Linked DNA regions of Nodosilinea sp. E11. The protein of the gene in region 1 interacts with the protein of each later gene in a pairwise test. Links are inferred from orthologs where the notes say so. Each region holds a gene or a part of one and is shown on either strand. Other genes may lie near its edges.

Region 1 (7,658 bases):
GCGAAAACAGAACTCTTTCGCATTTCTTCGTTTATTTTGGACGTGCTTAGCATAGAAACAAATAACATGTTTTGGATTGACAGCCAAAAACAGGACAAAGTTTACGAATTAAAGTTAGGAACGGAAGAAGCAGTCTGCCCAGAAGTAAATACTTCTCCCAATGATGAAGAATGGATTGACACATATCCATCTCACAACGGATATATGCTTATTTCAAATCAGGCCATCCAATTCCTTGATCGGATTTTGTCAAAAGATGAGCTGAGTAGTACTGAAAGTTTATTTATCCGCTCTTGTCATCACTATCATATGGCAAGGATTCAAGATGCATTAATTTACAATCGCTTGTATTCTCCGAACAGTCAGCCCAACGATGAACCACTTGGAATTATTTTGGAAGAAGATCCCCGCTTCAAAGAAGCACCTATATTTGCTGGACGAGCTAATGAGATTGCTACAGTACTTTATATGTCTGCAATTGAAGTTGTTTCAATGATTGACGCTAATCCTTCCGAGAAGTGTACAAGTTGTGGTCAAGAACAATATAGAATTTCAGCACGTGTTGCAGAATACGTCAATAAATATGATGAGGGGGGGCATTTATCTAAAGTCTTCAAGTCCCTTTATAGCAAGAGATCAAAGTATCTTCATGCAGGGGCTTTACTGAGTGATCATGCATATGTTGGGACAACCATACCTAAATTGGATCCCTCGTCAGACTCTGGTATGTCCGAGATGATCTCTGTTCCTGTCATAAACCTACGAGAATGGACTGGTTATATGCTTCGTCAACAACTTAAATCTTTATTATTAGCTGGTGGGCTATGAGCGCTGACTCACCAAAAGCCCCAAGCGCTTTAATCTTGCACTACGATCGCACCATCCCCCCCGCCCAACCAAACCTGCGACGACTACGAACCCCTGCTCGCCAGCCGTCGCGACGATACCACCATCAAAATTCGCGTCAACGCCCACACCCCAACAGATCTCGCTTATAGCTCCCACGGCTGGCCACGGTAACACCCAAAAAAAGCCCCCTGCTTTTCTTAAAAACAAGGGGGCTTGAGGTAGCTATGCAGGATCTCTAGTTCAGCGCTTCGAGGTAGTCGCGGACGCGATTGCGGCGCTTGGGCTGACGCAGCTTTTGCAACGCCTTCGACTCGATCTGACGCACTCGCTCGCGGGAAAGCTCCAGAGCGCGGCCAATCTCAGCCAGGGAGTAGGGGGTGCCGTCGCCCAGGCCAAAGCGCATGTTGATCACATCTTGCTCACGGGTAGTGAGGTCGGCCATCAACTGTTGCAGATCGCGGCGCAGCGACTCGCGAATCAGCATGTCTTCGGGCGACATGCAGTCGGTTTCGAGCAGGTCGCCCAGCTCGGTGTCGCGGTCTTTGCCCACCTTAGTTTCGAGCGAGACGGCGCGGGGCACCCGCAGCAGCACTTCGCGCACCTGGGCGGCGGTCATGTCTAGCTCGCGGGCGATGTCTTCGACCGAAGGGGTACGGCCTTTCTCTTGAGAGAGCTTGCGCTGGGCCTTTTTGATTTTGTTGAGCTTTTCGGTGATGTGGACTGGCAGGCGAATGGTGCGGCTCTGGGTCGCGATCGCCCGCGTAATGCCCTGACGAATCCACCAGTAGGCATAGGTGCTAAAGCGATAGCCCTTGGTGGGGTCAAACTTTTCGACCGCCCGCTCTAGGCCCAGGGTGCCTTCTTGAATGAGGTCGAGCAGCTCCAGACCCCGGTTTTGATATTTCTTCGCCACCGACACCACCAGGCGCAGGTTGGCCTTAATCATGTGCTCTTTGGCGCGAATGCCCTCAGAGATGGCCTTTTCTAGCTCAGGCACAGTGAGGTTGCTGAGTGCAGCCCAGGCGCGCTTGCCTTCGGCCAGGGAGGGCTTGAGTTCGGTGATGGGCACCTCAGCAGCGGCGGCCCAGCGCTCTAGAGACGGGCGATAGCCCAACTGCGACGAAAGGCGATCGCGGGTTTGCAGCAGCTTGCTGTAAACGGCTAAAATGCCACCCTTGGCCTCGGCAGCGGTGTTTAAGTCTTCGAGCAGCTGCATATAGCCCTGCACGCACTGGGCCTCAGCGACCTCTTCGTGGCGCTCTAGCAGGCGTACTCGGCCAATTTCTTGCAGGTAGAGGCGCACTAGATCAGTGGTGCGACGCCCCTTCAGCACGGCCGCTGTGTCGGCCTCAAAGTCGCTGTCATTAGCATCGGCGGCAGCGAAATCATGGAGCTTGAGGGAGCTGCCGTCCTCATCATCGCCTAAGCTAGGCAGGCCAAACTCCTGATCAGCCAGGGGGGAGGCTTTATCTCTGCTGTAGTGGGGTGTTGCTACCATGACGCTCTCTAGTAACTTGTACCAAACATGTACCGATAGGCCATTTGCCAACCTGAGCTCAGTATTCCCAAACTGTCAGGACTTTGGAACAGCGGCTGGAGTTCCAGGGGAAAGCAGGATGGAGATCGGGGGGGTAGGTACTCTCCCCGAGGGCCAAAACTCACCGGGGTGAATTGAGGACCTAACCATGCCGCAGGCTGAGGCCAGCAAAGACGTATCGTCCCCGTAATCTACGACGCCAGCAGGGATAATTCCTGACGGAACGTTACACCTTGGCAAAATCCTCACATTGAACCCGAACTGGCCTATAGGATGTGAGCATTCGTTGCGATTGAGAGCAGGCTTCGCTCATGGTTGATGGTCTTTCCTGGGCAGCAGAGGCCCAGGCCAAACTCAAAAACATTCCATTTTTTGTTCGTGCCCAGGCCCGAAAGCGCATTGAAGATGTAGCCCGAGACCTAGGGGTCGAAGAGGTGACTGCGGAACTGGTCGAGCAGGTGCGCCTAGAGCTAGGCCAGTAAATAGGCCCGCAGGTTATCGCTTAACCTCGTCTCTGCCTGGCGAACATCGCCTCTACCGGTAGAGATAGGTTCTCTATGGGAGGTAGCGCTAAGGTTATAAACGAGTTCACACGCTGGTTACGTGACCCAGGGCCCGTATCTAATCGGCGATCTCGCCCAAGCTTACTGGGCACCCTCCGCCCTAACAATGTGGCCTTTGCCTCTGTAATTGACTCAGGGTCGAAGGGCACTGAATTAAGGCTGGTGGGCAGTGCCCTACGGCGGGCCAAGGCTTTCGGCAATCTGCGAGAGCTTATTTCAGTGCCATCCGACTCAGGATCGCTTGATTCTGAAACAACTTTAAGGTGTCGGGTTGCAAGTCGTACTCATAACGAGTATGATTTAGAGGTGCCCAAGGCGAGGATGGTACGATTTCAGCATCAAGCCCTCGGGCGCGTCAGTAGGTTTGTTGGTTACACAATTCGATTGTCAGGTAAAAAGAGAGGCCCTATGGTTGCAACTCCTGTAAAAACTCAAGCCAAACGTCGGTTTTACCCAACCCGCATTGATATGGCGGCCAATGTGCGATCGCAGGTCTGTGAGGTCTTAAACCAGACCCTAGCCGCTACCCTCGACCTCAAAACCCAGACCAAGCAGGCCCACTGGAATGTCAAGGGCATGGATTTCTTTCAGCTCCACGAGCTGTTTGACGAACTAGCAGGCGAGCTAGAAGGCTATGTCGATATGGTGGCTGAGCGCGTCACCGCCCTGGGGGGCACCGCCATGGGCACCGCCCGCATCGCCGCCAGCGAGTCGATCTTGCCCGAGTATCCCTTCGACGCCATTGACGGGGCCGAGCATGTAACAGCTCTGGCGGAGCGGTTTGCCGCCTACGGCAAGCATGTGCGCGAAGCGATCGCCACTACCGATGACCTGGGCGATGCTGACACCGCCGATCTCTACACCGAGATCTCTCGCACCATCGACATGCGTCTGTGGTTCCTTGAGGCCCACTTGGTAAAGAAGTCTGAGCTTGACTAGCCTAGATTCTTCGCGATCGGAGCAAGACGGGCCAGCAGCCTATCCCCTAAGCGGGTGTCCACTCAGGTTCTGAGGATGTCTAATACCGATCCGAATTCCATACCCCCGATACCCAACCGGTTGACCGGTTAGGCATCGGGGGTAGCCAAGGAGGCTTTGAGATGAGGACACTCCTGTGAGATAGCCGTTCCGGCTGTCCACTTCCGGCGACCAAGGCATCACAGCACCACCTGGCTCTCGGCGGCAGAGGGCGCTGCGATCGCAGCTCACGTCAAGCCCACCTGCACCAAACCATTTCTTAGCTGGCCGTCGGCAGCAGTCAGGTACAGCCCCAGGCTAATACCTAAAAATCGAGGGAAGCGATACTATATCGCTTCCCTCGACTAAAGCATGGTCTATCTGGAATAGCACTGAATTAAGGCTGGTGGGCAGTGCCCACCCTACGGTAGATCCAATCGGTCTACCTGTGTGACCAAGCCAGATGCTACTCGGCAGTAGCTAGCTCGGTGCTGCCCCGGCGACGGCGGCTGGTGAGGGTATTGAACAGCATCTGGCCGATCGCCTTCACCAGGTTGCCTTCTAGCTCCTTAAACATCTCCATGTTCAAGCCAAAGGCGTCGTTAGCCTCTTCTACAATGCTGGCCACCATAGCCTCATCCACCGGAGCGGCATCCATCGACTCGCGGTACTTAACCTTAAAGGCCTTCTCGTCAGAGATTTCGGGGAACTCGTAGAAGGCAGTGCCCTCGCCCTCAGAGAGATTCATCGCCCGCTGGGCAATGCCCTTGAGAATTTGACCACCGGACAGGTCGCCAATATAGCGAGTGTAGGAATGGCTGACCAACAGCTCAGGCTGGGTATTGGCCACCTCGCGAATGCGATCGACGTAGCGCTGCCCACCGGGAGTCATAGAGATTTCGCTAGCCCAGTTAGGACCGTAGTAGTAGGCTAGATCAGCCTCTAGCGATGCCTTGCGGTGCAGCTCTGGGAAGTAAACCTTAGAGACCACCGGATGCTCTTTGTGGCGCTCTAGCTCTTCTTCCATGGCTGCATAGGCGTAGTAGAAGTTGGCCACTAGCTTGCGGTAAGAGTTCTTCTCGACCACGCCGCGCAAAAAGCAGCGCACAAAGCCCATGTTTTCGGCCATGGTATGGGCTTTTTTGGTGCCTTCACGCAGCTCGGTGGATAGGTTACTGCTCATGCTGACTGTCTCGCTCTAGGGTTGATGTAAAAGGTGAGGTTTAAACGAAGGCTTGGTTTAGACAATGCCTGCTCAGGCAATATTAGCCCCCTACAAGTAAGGGCTTAACATGCCATTACACGAGCTACATTTGTTTAACTTAGACCGATTTGATGACCGTTTTCATTACGAATTTTTACAAGCATTTACTCAAGGCCATACTGTTTTCAGGATAAGCCGTAGACCCTTGTCTTAACCGGTCTCTGGGGCTACAAAACGTTACGGAATACCGCGCCGGTTGGGTCGGAGATTTGCAGCCCCCAGTTTAGGGGTAGCTGTGCAGGCCGACCCCACCGACAACTGCCGAAAGGTAACTAGCCCTTAGGCCGCCATCCGAGTCAGCAGCACCGGGCAGGTGGCATATACCCGCACGAAGTCGGTCAACGACTCACCGAGTACCTTATCTAGGTCGGGTAGGCCCTTGGCGATGCTGGGGCGGCGATCGGGTGAACCTAGAATGATCAGGTCCATATTGCGGTCTTCTGCCAGTTCACAGATGCGGCGACCGGGCTTGCCCTCGGGGGCAGCCAGTTTGTAGTCAATGCCGTACTTCTTCGCCTCGGCGGCGGCAGCCATCAAAATCGGGTCTTGGTTGGGGTCGGCACTGGCCACGTCAAAGGGCTTGCTCTTGAGGCTAGAAACCGTGTGCACCAGCGTTAGCTCGCCGCCTTTGATATCGCGCAGCAGAGAAATGGCAATATTCAACCCTTCCTTGGCCGAGTCAGACTTGTCCATCGCCACCATCACCCGCTTGATGGGGCGAATGCTGTAGAGGTCGTCTTTGACCAGCAGCATGGGCCGCGACGACAGTTGAAACACGTATTGGCTGACAGAGTTTTCGAGAATAGCCTTGAGCCCCTGCAAGCCCCGCGACCCCATGACAATTAGATCGGCGTCGACTTCTTCGGCCACCTGAATCACAACGTCTTTAGGGTCACCCTCCCGCAGTACGGCATTGACCCGGCTGGGGTCAAGGTTGAGCTGGGTAATAGCAGTGGCCAGGGTGCGGCCCCCCGCTTCCCAACGCTCTGCCATGGTTTCGGCAGACACTTGAGAGGGCACCACATGCAGCACCGTGATCGAGGCTCGCTGCACCAGGGGAATATCCATTAGCGCCTTCATCATGGCTTCGGTGTTGCCGGTGCCAGAATCGGCTAAAAGAATTTTTTCGATCATGGTTTCCTCGTATTGTTGCGCTCTATGGTGAGAGTGACTCTAATGGATTAGCGGGATATAAAACTGAAAAGTAACGTGATCTCAACCATCATAGGCACTGGGTTTGAGCCTATTTTGGCCGGATTAATAATTTGTAGTAGAGTCGCCCATCGACCAACCCCGCCCAATACTATGGCCGCCATAGATGGGTTGCCAATTCAATTGTTATAGATTGAGAAAACCTTGGTAGAACAGTTTCGTTGGTTTGACTACCCAGTCACAGTGCAGCCCCACCACACCGACTACGCGGGCATTGTCTGGCACGGCACCTACATCGCCTGGATGGAGGAAGCCCGAGTGACCTACTTGAATGCCTGTGGATTATCTTTTGCCGATTGGGTCAAGGCGGGGGTAGACCTGCCCGTGGTCGATCTGGTGCTAAAGTATCGGCGATCGCTCACCCTGGGCGATACGGCCTTAGTCAAGGCTCGCCTGACTCCAACTAAGGGCGTGCGCGTGGTGTGGCATTACGACATTCAAAACGCCGCCACGGGTGAGACCTGCATTGAGGGCACCGTCACCCTGGCGATGGTTGATTTCAGCACCCGCCGAGTGCTGCGTCGCCTGCCCGCCCCGTTACAGGCTGTCCTCGACCAGATGCCGCTGATGAGATGACCTAGCCAGGAAACTTCTCTGGAGGCTGACCCCCAAAACTTTGTAGGATGAGCAAAGCGAAGCGTGCCCATCATGGCTACTCAGCATGATTAGGATGGGCACAGGCGATCGCTTTTGCCCATCCCCCTTTGCCCATCCAAACAGTGTCTCAACCAGCCATGTTGCTCTCTCTCCCTAGATTCTTTGCCGTTGCGTTGTCTCTGCTAGTGATACTGGTGGGCGGGCTCAGTATTGCCCCTGCGGCCTACGCCCAAGACAACACCGTAGACTACACCCTCACCGATCTGAGCTTCCGCGACTTTTCGGGTAAGCAGCTCTCAGGCACCTCCTTCGCGGCGGCAGAGATGCGGGAGGCTAACTTCGCCAAGGCTGATCTGAGCAAAACCATTCTGACTAAGGCGTCGTTTTTGCGGGCTAACCTGGCGGGGGCTAACCTGGCGGGTACTTTTGCCGATCGCGTTATTTTCGACGGAGCCGACCTCTCCAACGCCATCTTTAGCGATGCCCTGCTTACTAGCAGCAGCTTCGGTGAAGCCAACATTACTGGAGCAGATTTTTCGGGGGCCATTATCGATCGCTTTCAAACAGCGCAGATGTGCAAGTACGCCGACGGCGTCAATGAGACCACCGGGGTGGCAACGCGGGATAGTTTAGGCTGCCGGTAGGGCAGAAGGGTGAATGGGTAGGAGAGTGGATGAGA
Region 2 (6,742 bases), 3.3 Mb from region 1 along the record:
TCCAGGTCGGCAGACATAGCCAGATGTACTGGTCTAGCCAACATCCTGAATGGAGCATTAGCCGAAACACTCTGAGTAGGTAGCCTTACTCATCAATCTTAGAATAGATCGATGGATATATAACGAAATGTTTGGACAAGCTAAAACTAAGCTTAAAAGAACTCCCCACTCGACCGGGATGTGTACACCCCAGCACTCTGCCCCATCATAGATCACTGCGGGACATAGTTCGTGGGTTGTGCTACCAGAATTCGATCTAGAGCAAAGCCGAGGCAGGGTGGGCGAGGAAAATAAAAATGGGTCGCCTGGGATTCGAACCCAGGACCAATCGGTTAAAAGCCGAGTGCTCTACCGCTGAGCTAGCGACCCCCGTGAGGGGAAGTGGTGTTTGGTTATGAACCAGACACGGCTTATAAACATAGCACACCACCCTGGCCATTTTGCAACCCCAGGCGAAAAAACTTTTTTAGATTGTTCTGAATGCTAGGAAAAGTCAGGCTTTACAGACCTAGTACTGACTGACTGTCGGAACTCGGGCAACCCTGGCTGGGGTGTCAGGTGCTGGGTGTCAGGTTTTAGGAATGGTTGACCGACTTAGGAGACTTCCAGAAAAGCAGATCCCCGCTTTGCTCGGCGACTGTAGCTGGGCACTGCCCACAACGAGGAGAAAGTTTTCCAGCAGGTGCCTTGTGCCGCAGAGTACTACTGCCACCCCAGACCTCTAAGCCCTGAGGCATTTGGAGCCATCGACTTGGTTACGGAACGTAACTAAGCGCTTGTTTTCGTTCCAAAATGAAGCTTTAGTTTAATGAAGCTTCATGCTTAGACACTCTCCCACCCCACGCTATGTTCCCCACCCATCGCCCTCGCCGTCTGCGCCAGCACCCGCAACTTCGCCGCATGGTGCAAGAGACCCTGGTGACCCAGGCCGATTTGATCTATCCCCTGTTTGCCGTGCCCGGTAGCCAGGTGGCGAAGGAGGTTTCGTCGATGCCGGGGGTGTATCAACTTTCGGTGGATAAAATTGTTGAGGAAGCTAAGGAAGTCTACGACCTGGGCATTCCAGCGATCATTCTGTTTGGCATTCCAGCGGACAAAGATACCGATGCTACCGGGGCCTGGCACGACTGCGGCATTGTGCAGCAGGCCACCACAGCGGTCAAAGAGGCGGTGCCCGACCTGCTGGTGATTGTGGATACCTGTCTGTGCGAGTACACCTCCCACGGCCACTGCGGCTACTTAGAAACTGGCGATTTAACTGGGCGGGTGCTCAACGATCCCACCCTAGAACTGCTGAAGAAAACCGCTGTCGCCCAGGTCAAGGCCGGAGCTGACATTATTGCCCCTTCGGGCATGATGGATGGGTTTGTGCAGGCGATTCGCGCTGGGCTAGATGAGCACGGCTTTGAAGACACCCCGATTCTCTCCTACGCGGCTAAGTATGCCTCGGCCTACTACGGGCCGTTTCGGGATGCGGCGGAAAGCGCGCCTCAGTTTGGCGATCGCCGCACCTACCAGATGGACCCAGCTAACGGCACCGAAGCGCTCAAGGAGATCGAGCTAGACATTGCCGAAGGGGCCGACATGCTGATGGTGAAGCCCGCCCTGGCCTACATGGATATTATCTGGCGGGTGAAGCAGGCCACTAACCTGCCCGTGGCGGCCTACAACGTGTCGGGCGAGTACTCGATGGTCAAAGCCGCCGCCCTCAACGGCTGGGTCGATGAGCAAAAACTGGTGATGGAAACCATGACTAGCTTTAAGCGCTCCGGGGCCGATATGATTTTGACCTACCACGCCAAAGACGTAGCCCGCTGGATTGGTTAGCGTCTCTGGCTCGTAGCTCGTAGGATGGGCCAAGGGCAAAGCCCGTGCCCATCTCCCTAGTCATGGCACGGGGCATCTTTAGCTTGGCGGCGGTCTATTAGGGTCTAAGGTGGCCACCCCTGTCTGATACCTGAAACCTAGTACTTAAACCCACAACCTGCCCCGTTCTGCCCCAGCTCTGCTATGTCTCTAGGGGCAGAATTCGATACACTGAGACTCAGAATCGATCAGCCCCGTTTCAAGCGGCTCTGTTACAAAAATATTTACAGAGCAGCATTTCAAGAAATCAGCCAGGAAATCAGCTCCCATGACTTCGGTTTTGCCTCAAGCGGCTTCCTCAGCACCCACCATAGCGCCTGAAAAAACCCGCCAAACCACCCGCGAGCCGTATCCCAACTACAAGATTATCGTCCTCAACGACGATTTCAATACCTTTCAGCACGTGGCGGAATGTCTGATGAAATACATTCCAGGGCTGAGCGGCGATCGCGCCTGGGAGTTAACTAACCAGGTGCACCACGATGGTCAGGCGGTGGTCTGGACCGGGCCTCTGGAGCAGGCAGAGCTATATCACACCCAGCTCACGCGGGCTGGCTTGACGATGGCCCCCCTTGAGAAAGCATAATTAATCTATATTTCTTAAAAATTTCTTAAACAACCCCATGACACAAGCCTCGGACGGTCGCCTTGTCTGGAACCACTCCACCCACTTGCCCGGGCTGATTCCCATCCTTGAACGTCTTTTAGAACAACCCGGTATTGGCACCGTGACTCCTGGGGTAATTGCAAACGTTAGAGCCCACTCTCCCGAGTTGCGGGTGAAGGTATCGGTACCCATTCGCGGCGGGTTTAAGCTGATTGCCCGCAAAGGCAAAACCGTGCAAGAGGTATTTGTGCTCACCGAGCTAGACAAGCCGGTGCTAGAAAATGCGATCGCCCTAGCGATCGAGGCCGCCCGGTGACCCCAGGGTCGCCCTCTCCCGCTCAGGTAGATCAGCCCGAGTTGGCGTTGCACCGCGAAGGACAGGCAACCTTTGCTCTGGGGTCAGCCTTTTACCGACCCAAAAGTGCGATCGCGCGCGACCTGGCTGTGCTGGCGGCAGCGGTCTACCGCCAGCGCCACGGTCATCTGCGGGTGCTCGATGCCATGACGGGTTGTGGTGTGCGCCCCCTGCGCTACGTGTTAGAGGCCCAAGCCGACTGGGTCTGGGCCAACGAAGGGAACCCTGACCTGGCCCCGGTGCTGAGCCAAAATCTGGCGCGCTTGCCCGCCCAGACCTACGGCCTTACCCACCAGGATGCCAATCAGGTTTTTTTTACCTGCTATCAACAGCGCGACTTTTACGACATAGTCGATATCGACAACTTTGGCAGCCCCGCCCCCTACGTCAGCAACGGGCTATGGGCCACCAAGCTGGGGGGGATGCTCTACCTCACCAGCACCGATGGCCGCACCACCAGCGGCCACGACCCAGAGCGCAGTTTAAAGGTCTATGGGGCCTGGGCGCGATCGCACCCCGCTGTCCATGAGCAGGGTCTGCGGCTGATGATTGGCCACGCGGCCCAAACGGCGGCAGCACGGGGGCTGGGCATTGAGCCGGTGTTCTCGTTGTTTACGGGCCAGGTGCACCGGGTCATGGTGCGGCTCGTGAGCAAACCGACGCTGACGGCGGCGACCTACGGCTTTGTGGCCTACTGTCACCACTGTGGCCACTTTCAACCAGTCGGCTGGCGGCACCTGGGCCGGGTGAGCTGTCTTTGCCCATCGGGCGAACCTCCAGCGGCTCCGGTAGTGAGTGGGCCAATGTGGCTGGGGCCGCTGCACGACGGAGCCACCCTGGCGGCGATGCAAACGCTGGCTGAGAGCTGGGGTTGGCCAAAGCCTGCCCAACTGCTGACGACTATGGCCCAAGAAAACGACCTGCCGCCCTACTACTATCCCCTCGGTGAGATTGGCCGCCGAGGCCAGATCGATATTCCCAATCGCGACTGGCTGATTGCGGCACTCCAGGCCCAGGGCTACCGGGCGGCAATACCGTCGATGGATTGGCAGGGGGTGAAGACCGATGCGACCTTGACAGCCTGTGTGGCGATCGCCCAGCAGTTTCCATTCTTGCAACCAGACTGAGCCTGCGGGGCTGTCGTGGCAAGGTGAGAACAGCGTTAATCAATTCCCTTGCAATGAACCATCCATGGATAGGCTGGGCGGCCCTTGCGGGCGGTTTGGCGGCCCTGACCTTGGGCTGTGCCCAGATCCAGGCGCAGACTCGAACCTCGGCCTCCAGCCCCTACGAGAATCAGGCCGAGTCCTTTGACCGTTTAGCCCAGGCCCCCACCGTGACGAGAGAACTGACCCAGGCCCAGATTGAGTTTGGCTTTGCCCTGTTTGAGCAGCTGCGCCAAGCAACCCCCCAGGAGAATGTGCTGGTGTCGCCCACCAGCGTTGCCCTGGCGCTGGCCATGGCCTACAACGGCGCGGGCGGCGAAACCCAGCAGGCGATCGCCGATGCCCTTAGCCTCCAAGGCCTCGACCTTGACGCGATCAACGCGGGCAATCAGGCACTGACCCAGTACTTGACCCAGCTAGACCCCGAGGTGGCCCTGGAAATCGCCAATTCTCTTTGGGTCAATGAGACGCTGCCGGTGCGGGCCGACTACATCGATCGCATGCAGACCACCTACGCCGCCGAGGTCGCCGCCCTAGACTTTGGCCAGCCCAGCGCCGTCGATCGCATCAATGACTGGGTCAAAACCCACACCCGCGATCGCATTCCTACCATTGTTGAGCAGTTGCCCGCCGATCAACTGCTGGTGCTGGTCAATGCCGTCTACTTTAAGGGCGCGTGGAGTGAAGCCTTTGAGCCGGCCCAGACTCGCGATCGCCCCTTTACCCTGGCCAGCGGCGAAACCATCGAGCATCCTCTGATGGCCCAGACCGGCGAATATCAGTACCTAGAAACCGACCAGTTTCAGGCGGTGAGCCTGCCCTACGGCAATGGCTCCCTCAGCTTTGAGGTGATCTTGCCCGCCCCCGGCCTTGATCTGGCAGAGTTTTCTAGCTTGCTCACCGCAGAGAACTGGGAGAACTGGATGGGACAACTGCGATCGCGCCCTGGCCGGGTCCAGATCCCTCGGTTCCAGTTTGAGTACGAAGCCAACCTGATCCCCGCCCTTGGGGCGCTTGGCATGGGGGTGGCCTTTGAGGCGGGTAAAGCCGACTTTTCGGGCCTGACTGACCTCGATGCCTTTATCAACCAGGTGCGCCACAAAACCTTTATTGAGGTCAATGAAGCGGGAACCGAAGCCGCCGCCAGTACCGCCATTGGCATCATGCCCACCTCGATGCCGATGCCACCGGAGGATCCGTTTGAGTTAGTGGTTGACCGGCCCTTTGTAGCCGCAATTCGCGATCGCAGCACTGGCACGTTGCTGTTCGTTGGGGCGATCGTCGATCCCCGCTAGTGAAACCAAATCCTATCTGTATACCCCCAACTTGTAGGGGCATTGCACTGCAATGCCCCTACGAGGTACCAGTTTTGAACCGGGGTTTGACAAGTCGGATTCGGTATGACAACAATCCCCATCCACCCATCTACCCGCCCCCTCCCTTGCCGCCGCGCTGCTCTAGTAACCGCTGCCACTCGGCGTCAATCTTGTCTTTCTGCGCCACTTCTTGCTCGGTTAAGTCAGTTTCGGTGGTGTAGGCCAGGTTGTCGGTGCCTAGCACCGTTTGGGTGGTGAGGGTCTGGGCAAAGGCTAGCTTTTCGCGCTGGTCAGCGGTGAGTTGATTCAGTTCCTCAGCCCGCTGTTCGCGTTCGGCGTTGCGGGTAGCGATGCGGCTATTTTGCTGCTGCACCCAGAAGTAGCGCACTAGGGGCACGGCCAAAAAGGCGGCTCCATAGCCCAACAGTACCCAATACAACGAGTTAGCTAGGGCGACAATGCCGCCTAACTCTGCCACTAAGGCAGCCTGGTCTCGCAGCATGCTGCCCAGGGCGAGAGCACCAATCAGGTTGGCTCCACCCAGGCCAATGGCCCCCATGATTTGCCCAGAACTGGCCTGGCTAAATTTGCGGGGTAGCTCCTGTAAAAAGCGAGGCGGGGTAAGCTGGCGCTGCGTTTTAGCGGTCACCTGTAGCTCAGGAAACTGGTACACAATCCCCCCTTGAGGGCTGACCTGGGGCAACCCGTTGAAGCGGCTCAGCACTGGCACCATAAAGTCTTCGAGGTCTTTGTCCCAGCCTTTGCCCAAGTCGCCCAGGAAGGGGGTAATTTGCTCAGCTACTACCACACCCTCGTTGGACTGAATCACCTGGGCAATAGTTTGCCAGCGGCGATCGTCTAGATCGGCGTTGGGATTGCCATCGCCAAACAAGAACGAGAACACCGCCTCTAAAAAGTTCATCTCGGCTGGAGTGCGGTTCTGAGGCAGAGGGTGCCGCCGCCCCGGTGGCCGAAACATGCGGAAGGGGCTAGGGCCGATCCACAGGCGGGGCATGAAGATCATGCCGCCACCACCACTCCGGCGACGATTGTCGCCCTGCTGGCCGGCGCTGCTAGCCGCGATCGCCAGTAGCGTAATGGCCACCACAATCAGCACCAGCGACAAAATCAGCAGAACGCCGAAGGAAATCCGGATCAGATAAAACAAGACCCGCCACACTTTTTCCCAAGTGGCCTGCCATCGCAGTCGCCAAGACTTGCTCCACAGGATCGCCTGAAGATTTTTCGGGAAAACGTAGGCGATCTCGCCCGATTCTGCCACTTGCAAGTGGGCCTGGGTCTCCGTGGCAAGGGCCAATATGCCTTGCTGAGCTTCCAATAGAGGCAGGCCTGCTTCGGCGGCCACGTCACCCACCGTTACTCGGTAGCCCAGGCGCTCTACCGCCTGGGTAATTGTCTTTGTTTGCGCCAT

The links. The genes of interacting proteins can lie anywhere in the genome.
Region 2: the proteins of dps (region 1) and clpS interact in binary tests that used the Escherichia coli proteins (3 or more experiments, as listed by UniProt). The link is inferred for Nodosilinea sp. E11 from one-to-one orthologs.

The regions. Positions count from the first base shown.
Region 1 is NZ_CP136520.1:1,634,068-1,641,725, forward strand. Bases 2,415-5,122 are described here. They hold dps (DNA starvation/stationary phase protection protein Dps), read left to right. Parts: upstream 2,415-3,357; coding sequence 3,358-3,888; downstream 3,889-5,122. Other genes in these bases: RRF56_RS09620 (PCP reductase family protein), read left to right, coding at 2,698-2,868; RRF56_RS09630 (heme oxygenase (biliverdin-producing)), read right to left, coding at 4,373-5,089. Also shown: RRF56_RS09610 (hypothetical protein), read left to right, coding at 1-828; RNA polymerase sigma factor SigC, read right to left, coding at 1,085-2,347; RRF56_RS09635 (universal stress protein), read right to left, coding at 5,450-6,304; RRF56_RS09640 (thioesterase family protein), read left to right, coding at 6,527-6,958; RRF56_RS09645 (pentapeptide repeat-containing protein), read left to right, coding at 7,117-7,623.
Region 2 is NZ_CP136520.1:4,918,091-4,924,832, reverse strand. Bases 896-3,793 are described here. They hold clpS (ATP-dependent Clp protease adapter ClpS), read left to right. Parts: upstream 896-2,134; coding sequence 2,135-2,452; downstream 2,453-3,793. Other genes in these bases: RRF56_RS24040 (tRNA (guanine-N1)-methyltransferase), read left to right, coding at 2,786-3,793; RRF56_RS24045 (DUF2103 domain-containing protein), read left to right, coding at 2,490-2,789; hemB (porphobilinogen synthase), read left to right, coding at 896-1,827. In the rest of the region: more of hemB, read left to right, coding at 847-895; more of RRF56_RS24040, read left to right, coding at 3,794-3,955; RRF56_RS24035 (serpin family protein), read left to right, coding at 4,009-5,289; RRF56_RS24030 (hypothetical protein), read right to left, coding at 5,420-6,742. UniProt on the Escherichia coli protein: Involved in the modulation of the specificity of the ClpAP-mediated ATP-dependent protein degradation.